DNA from 2 places in the Streptosporangium sp. G12 genome. Region 2 is predicted to be linked to the other one. Evidence: riboswitches for the same ligand, from Rfam matches in the RefSeq annotation. Region 2 holds a riboswitch; the other holds the start of a gene.

Region 1 (3,400 bases), on a different contig from region 2:
GCGCTCGGTGTCGCGCTGTACCTGTTCCAGCCATGGCGCCTGTTCACCACCGTCGAGGTGAACGAGGCGCTGCCCGCCGCGGCCGCGTCCCCCGGGCCGGAGGCCACCCGGCAGGACGAGACGGGCGGGCCCGCCAGGGCCACCGAGACCGCTCAGGACCCGGAGCCGAAGGTCCTGGCCACGGGCACGTTCATCTCCCACGAGCACGAGACCGAGGGCAGGGCGAGGGTGCTGGAGCTGCCCGACGGGAGCCGGGTCCTGCGGATCGAGGACCTGAACACCTCCGACGGCCCGGACCTGCGGGTCTGGCTCAGTGACCAGCCCGTCAAGAAGGGCAACGCGGGATGGTTCAACCTGGACGACGGCAAGCACCTCGAACTCGGCGACCTGAAGGGCAACAAGGGCAACGCCAACTACGTCATTCCCGCCGGGGCCGACCTCGACAGCCTGAAGTCCGTCACCATCTGGTGCAGGCGCTTCAGCGTCTCCTTCGGCGCCGCCGCCCTGACCTGACACAATCTCCGACCCATGAGCGTTTCTGAGGAACTCCACGTCATCGGCCGCCCGCTCGTCGAGGCGCAGCTCGCCCATCCGACGGTGGCGGGCATCGCGCGGGGAGATCTGCCCGAGCCGGTGTTCCGGTCGTGGCTGGAGCAGGACTACCTGTTCCTGCTCGACTACGTCCGCGTCTTCTCGCGACTCGCCTGGCAGGCCCCGGACGGGCATCTGGGCGACCTGGTGGACCTGGCGCACTCCACCTTCCACGAGGAGCTGAGCCTGCACCGGTCGCTGTCGGCCGAGTTCGGCGCCGACCTCGGCGGGGCGAGGAAGGGCCCGGCCTGCGCGGCGTACACCTCCTTCCTGCTCGACTCCGCGGCCGTCTACGCCGACGGCCTGGCCGCGCTCTACCCCTGCATGTGGGGCTACTCCACGCTCGGCCGCGCCCTGGCGGAGAATCCGCCCGCCGAACCCCGCTACCGCGCCTGGGTCGACACCTACGCCCACCCGGCCTTCGCCGAGCTGACCGGGCGCATCGCGGTGATGATCGACGAGGTGGCGCCGGATCCGGACAGGGCCGGGAAGCTTTTCGCCGAGGGAATGGCTCACGAACTCGCCTTCTGGGACGTGCCCTGACCCCGTCCGCCTCGCTGCCCGGCTGCAGCCGCGGGTCGGGTGACCCGGTAGGGCTGGACGTACCGAATTGGCCTGCTATCAGGGGAAATCGAAGGTCCGGATGAGGGCATCCACGGGGCTTTGCGTCCCATCCGGTGGAGGAGTTGGAACAATGGGCGCATGAGTGTTCCTGAGGTCGAGGCGCAGGCCGTGCCGGATGACGCGTTCCTGCTCGACGTGCGCGAGAACGACGAGTGGCGTGCCGGGCACGCGCCCGGCGCCGTCCACATCCCCCTGGGTGAGCTGCAGTCCCGGGTCGACGAGGTGCCCAAGGGCGCGCCCGTCTACGTGATCTGCCGGGTCGGCGGCCGTTCCGCGAACGCCACCGCCTGGCTCAACCACGTCGGCTGGGACGCGATCAACGTCGGCGGCGGCATGCGGTCCTGGGACGGCGCGGGGCGTCCGATGATCGCCGAGAGCGGCCAGGACCCCTTCGTCGCCTGAGCCGTCCGAACCGCGCGAGGGGGGGAGCCCTCGCCGAGACGTGAGGGGGAGCCTCCGCCGAGACTCTTGCCAAGAAAGGAATGAATGGCATAATCAGGGCGAATGTCTACCGCGGGAGCTCGGGCGTAACCGGGCTGAGAGGGCGGAACCACGCGGAGGGTCTCATCGACCTCCGACGCGCCGCCGACCGCATGAACCTGTCCGGGTAATGCCGGCGTAGGGAGTGTGCGTGATGACGTCTGCCGCCGTTGATTCCAAGGGCTCCGGTGATTCCGGGGACTCCGGTGCGGCCGAGGCGCCCCTCACGCTCGGCGAGGCTCCTCCCAAGGCCCTCGGCGTGCTCGACCAGGGCGCGCTCTGGGCCAACCTGGGTGTCAGCCTGCTCGGGTTCTCCGGCGCGATCGCGCTGATCAATCCGCTCGGCGACCGGCCGCTGAGCTTCGTGGCCGCGATCCTGGCCGCCGTCGTGGGCAGCGTCATCGGTACCGCGATGGTCGGCCTGGCCGCGATTCCCGGGCAGCGGACCGGCGCTCCGGCGATGGTCCTGCTGCGCGGGCTGTTCGGGGCCAGGCTCTCCTACCTGCCGACCGTGCTGAACATCGTCCAGATGCTGGGCTGGGGGGCCTTCGAGCTGTGGGTCATCGCCCAGGGCGCCCAGGCCATCGCCGGATCCTTCGGCGTCGAGGTGCCCTACGCGGTCTGGGTGGTCGTCGCGGGGGTGATCACCACCGCGCTGACCATCCGGCCGCTGGGAGCGGTCCGCCTGCTCCGCAGGTACGTCACCGCCGGCGTGGTGATCTCGATGATCTGGTTCATGGTCGCCCTGTTCCAGCGGGGACCGGCGATCGGCGGCGGATCCTGGGAGGCGTTCGCACCATCGGTCGACTACGTGATCGCGCTGTCGGTCTCGTGGGTGCCGGTCGCGGCGGACTTCGCCCGCTTCTCCCGCTCCGGCAGGGCCGCCTTCACCGGGGTCGTCGGCGGTTACACGATCGCCCAGGTGGCCTGCCTGGTCCTCGGCATCGCGGCGCTCGCGCTGGTCGGCAACGACCCGAACCAGGTCTGGGACCCCTTCGTGGCCGCGGCACTCGGCCCGCTGTTCTTCGGCATCCTGGTGCTGCGCGAGACCGACCAGTCGTTCGTGAACGTCTACTCCACCGCGATGTCGCTGCAGAACCTGCTGCCCCGGCTGGACCGCCGGATCATCTCCGTGGCCATCGGCGTGCTGGTCACCCTGCTCGCGATCTTCGTCAACGCCGAGACCTACACCGGCTTCCTCGGCCTCATCGGGGCGGTCTTCGTGCCGATGTTCGCGGTGCTCGCCGCGGACTACTTCCTGCTCGGCGGCGCCAGGCGCTGGGACATCTCGGAGACCGCGCCCTCGCGCCCGCTCATGGTGCTCCCGTGGGTGCTGGGCTTCGTGACCTGGTGGATGCTCGCCGCGCTGCCGGCCGCCCCGGAGGTCGCGTGGTGGACCTCGTTCTGGAACGGCGCCCGCGACGCGCTCGGCTTCGTCCCGCAGCCGTGGATGAGCGCGTCCGTCGGCGCGTTCCTCGTCGCGGGTCTCGTCACCCTGGGGCTCGGCGCGCTCCGGCGCCGCTCCTGACCACGCCGCCCTACGGCTCGGCTTCCGGTCGTATAGGTGGTCGTGGGCGGTCACAGGGGGCCCCAGGGGGTCCCCCGGGGGAAGGCGGGCTACGCGCCGCCGGGCCCGCCGGGCCCGCGGAGCACGGCGGCGGACTCGATGCGCAGCAGCCGTTCCTTGGCGGCCGAGCCTCCGGCG
Region 2 (3,400 bases):
GAGACCTCGAAGGCGTCGATGTCGACCTTGACCCGGCCGGACAGGACGTCGGCCTGGGCCTTGAGGTAGCTCTCGTGGGTGCCGACGTCCTCCCAGTAGCCGTCGGCCACGTAGCCGTACAGCGGGGCGCCGCGCTCCAGCAGCCTGGGGAACACGTCGCCCGACCAGTCGACGGACTCCCCGGCCGCGATCTCGTCGAGGACCTCGGGCTCCATCACGTAGATGCCGGTGTTGGCGGTGTCGGAGAAGACCTGGCCCCAGGTCGGCTTCTCCAGGAAGCGCTCCACCCTGCCCTGGTCGTCGACGATGACGATGCCGAACTCCAGCGGGTTGGGGACGCGCTTGAGCCCGATCGTGACCATCGCGCCGTTCTCGCGGTGGAAGCGGATCATGTCGGTCAGGTCGATGTCGGTCAGCGCGTCGCCGGAGATGACCAGGAAGCGGTCGTCGCGGAGCCGGTCGGCGGCGTTCTTCACGCTGCCCGCGGTGCCGAGCGGCGTGTCCTCGGTGGCGTAGTACAGGCTCATGCCGAGCTCGTCGCCGTCGCCGAAGTAGTTGCGGACCAGGGCGGCCAGGAACTGCACGGTGACCACCGTCTCGGTGAAGCCGTGCCGTTTCAGCAGGCGAAGCACATGCTCCATGATCGGCCGGTTGATCACGGGTAGGAGAGGTTTGGGCTGGTTCGCGGTCATCGGCCGGAGCCGTGTCCCCTCCCCGCCCGCCATGACGACGGCCTTCACAGATCACCTCTTAAGGCGTTTGGCCTCGCTTGTCAGCTGACGCACCTGTACCCAATACAGCACCCCGGACCACCAGTACAGGCCGGTGCCCCAGATGGCCAGGGACCAGCCGACGATCCCCGCCACCTCGCCGTACCAGGAGGGATGGTGGGCCAGGAAGAGCAGTGGGAAGGCGTAGAGCAGGTTGGCCGTGGCGGCCTTGCCGAGGAAGTGCACGGGCAGCGCGGGACCGTACCCGAGGCGGCGCAGGATGATCGGGATGCCCAGCAGCATCACGTCGCGCAGCGGGATGGCCAGCGCCAGCCACCAGGGGATGATCTCGCGCATGGCGAGGCCGAACAGGGTGGCCAGGATGTAGAGCCGGTCGGCCAGCGGGTCGAGCAGGCGGCCGAGCCTGCTGGTCTGGTTCCAGGCACGGGCGATCTTGCCGTCGAGCCAGTCGGAGAACCCCGCCAGCATCAGCAGGGCGACGGCCCAGCCGTCGGCCTTCGGGCCCAGCACCAGCCACAGGAAAACCGGCACCCCCAGAAGCCTGGCCAGGCTCAACGCGTTGGGAACCGTCCAGATTCGGTCCTCGGCCCCCGATGCTTCCGGATTCACCGGCTGATCTCCCTCCCCGTACCTGATGGTGACACTACTGCGTCGGATGCGGCCGGGTGGATGGTGGGCGCGGGGGATACGCGTTATCGTTCCGTTCGACCAACGCGGGAGCCCGGAGAACCGGGCTGAGAGGACGGCCGAGACAGCCGCCGACCGCCAGAACCTGCTCCGGGTAATGCCGGCGAAGGGAGTTTGCGCGATGACCGACGCGCGTATTTCCAGCTCCAAGATCTACCAGGGCGACCTGCGCGTCCCCATGCGCGAGGTGCGCCTGACCGACGGGACCGCGGTCACGCTGTACGACACCTCGGGCCCCTACACGGACCCGTCCGTGACCACCGACGTCACCCGCGGCCTGCCGCGCCCGCGCGAGGAGTGGATCCTGGAGCGGGGCGACACGGTCCGGTACGGCGGCCGGCCCGGCGCCCCCGGCGACGACGGCTACCGCGACCGCGACGCCTGGGCCCGCGACCTGCGTTCCCTCGACGCGGTCTTCACCGGCGGCGGCGACCGGCCGCTGCGCGCGGCGGGGGCGCCGGTCACCCAGTTCGCCTACGCCCGCCGCGGCCTGGTCACCCGGGAGATGGAGTTCGTCGCGGTCCGCGAGGGCGTGACGCCGGAGTTCGTCCGCGCCGAGGTGGCCGCAGGGCGGGCGATCATCCCGGCCAACGTCAACCACCCCGAGAGCGAGCCGATGATCATCGGCCGCAACTTCCTCGTGAAGATCAACGCCAACATCGGCAACTCGGCCGTCGCCTCGACCATCGAGGAGGAGGTGGACAAGATGACGTGGGCGATCCGGTGGGGCGCCGACACGGTGATGGACCTGTCCACCGGGCGCAACATCCACACCACCCGCGAGTGGATCATCCGCAACTCCCCGGTGCCGATCGGGACCGTCCCGCTCTACCAGGCGCTGGAGAAGGCGGGCGGCGACGCGGCCCGCCTGTCGTGGGAGATCTACCGCGACACCCTGATCGAGCAGTGCGAGCAGGGCGTGGACTACTTCACCGTCCACGCGGGGGTGCGCCTGGCCCATGTGCCGCTGACCGCGCGGCGCAGGACCGGGATCGTCTCCCGGGGCGGCTCGATCATGGCGGCCTGGTGCCTGGCGCACCACCGCGAGAGCTTCCTCTACGAGCACTTCGCCGACATCTGCGAGATCCTGGCCCGCTACGACGTGGCGTTCTCGCTGGGCGACGGCCTGCGCCCCGGATCGATCTCCGACGCCAACGACGAGGCCCAGTTCGCCGAGCTCAGGACGCTGGGCGAGCTCACCGGGATCGCTCACGCGCACGACGTCCAGGTGATGGTCGAGGGGCCCGGCCACGTCCCCATGCACAAGATCAAGGAGAACGTCGACCTGCAGCGCGAGCTCTGCGCCGACGCCCCGTTCTACACCCTCGGCCCGCTGACGACCGACGTCGCGCCCGGCTACGACCACATCACCTCGGCCATCGGCGCGGCGATGATCGGCTGGTACGGCACGGCGATGCTCTGCTACGTCACGCCCAAGGAGCACCTGGGCCTGCCGGACAGGGACGACGTGAAGACCGGCGTGATCACCTACAAGATCGCGGCACATGCGGCCGACCTCGCCAAGGGCCACCCGGGCGCGCAGGCATGGGACGACGCGCTGTCCGACGCCCGGTTCGAGTTCCGCTGGGAGGACCAGTTCGCCCTCTCCCTGGACCCCGAGACCGCCCGGTCCTTCCACGACGAGACGCTGCCCGCCGCCCCGGCCAAGACCGCGCACTTCTGCTCGATGTGCGGTCCGAAGTTCTGCTCGATGAGGATCAGCCATGACGTGCGCAGGTTCGCCGAGGAGCGCGGCCTGACCGGCGCCGAGGCCCTGGAGGCGGGGATGCGCGAGAAGTCGGAGGAGTTCTCCCGCGAGGGCGGCCGGGTCTACCTGCCCGTGGAGGGTCTCTGAGCCGCCAAGATCGACCAGGTGGCGTACTGCCCGCGCTTCCGTACCCTCTACCCTTCAAACCATGACCAATGACACCACGCTCTTCCTGGGGCAGTGGATCCGCTCGCCGGGCACCGTCGGAGCGGTG

Evidence for each region. Region 2 has a riboswitch for thiamine pyrophosphate ahead of thiC (phosphomethylpyrimidine synthase ThiC). Riboswitches for the same ligand answer to the same signal wherever they lie in the genome.
Region 1: another riboswitch for thiamine pyrophosphate. It lies ahead of ACVCAG_RS21765 (cytosine permease); the one in region 2 lies ahead of thiC (phosphomethylpyrimidine synthase ThiC).

Annotation. Positions count from the first base shown of each region.
Region 1 is NZ_JBRIQO010000014.1:66,009-69,408, reverse strand. Features, by position in the region: gene ACVCAG_RS21780 (DM13 domain-containing protein) at 1-513, shown strand, start outside; gene ACVCAG_RS21775 (TenA family protein) at 529-1,134, shown strand; gene ACVCAG_RS21770 (rhodanese-like domain-containing protein) at 1,294-1,617, shown strand; TPP riboswitch at 1,719-1,858, shown strand; gene ACVCAG_RS21765 (cytosine permease) at 1,850-3,223, shown strand; gene ACVCAG_RS21760 (methylated-DNA--[protein]-cysteine S-methyltransferase) at 3,313-3,400, opposite strand, start outside.
Region 2 is NZ_JBRIQO010000025.1:28,145-31,544, reverse strand. Features, by position in the region: gene ACVCAG_RS33305 (sugar phosphate nucleotidyltransferase) at 1-740, opposite strand, end outside; gene ACVCAG_RS33300 (CDP-alcohol phosphatidyltransferase family protein) at 744-1,340, opposite strand; TPP riboswitch at 1,435-1,547, shown strand; gene thiC (phosphomethylpyrimidine synthase ThiC) at 1,540-3,273, shown strand; gene ACVCAG_RS33290 (rRNA adenine N-6-methyltransferase family protein) at 3,335-3,400, shown strand, end outside.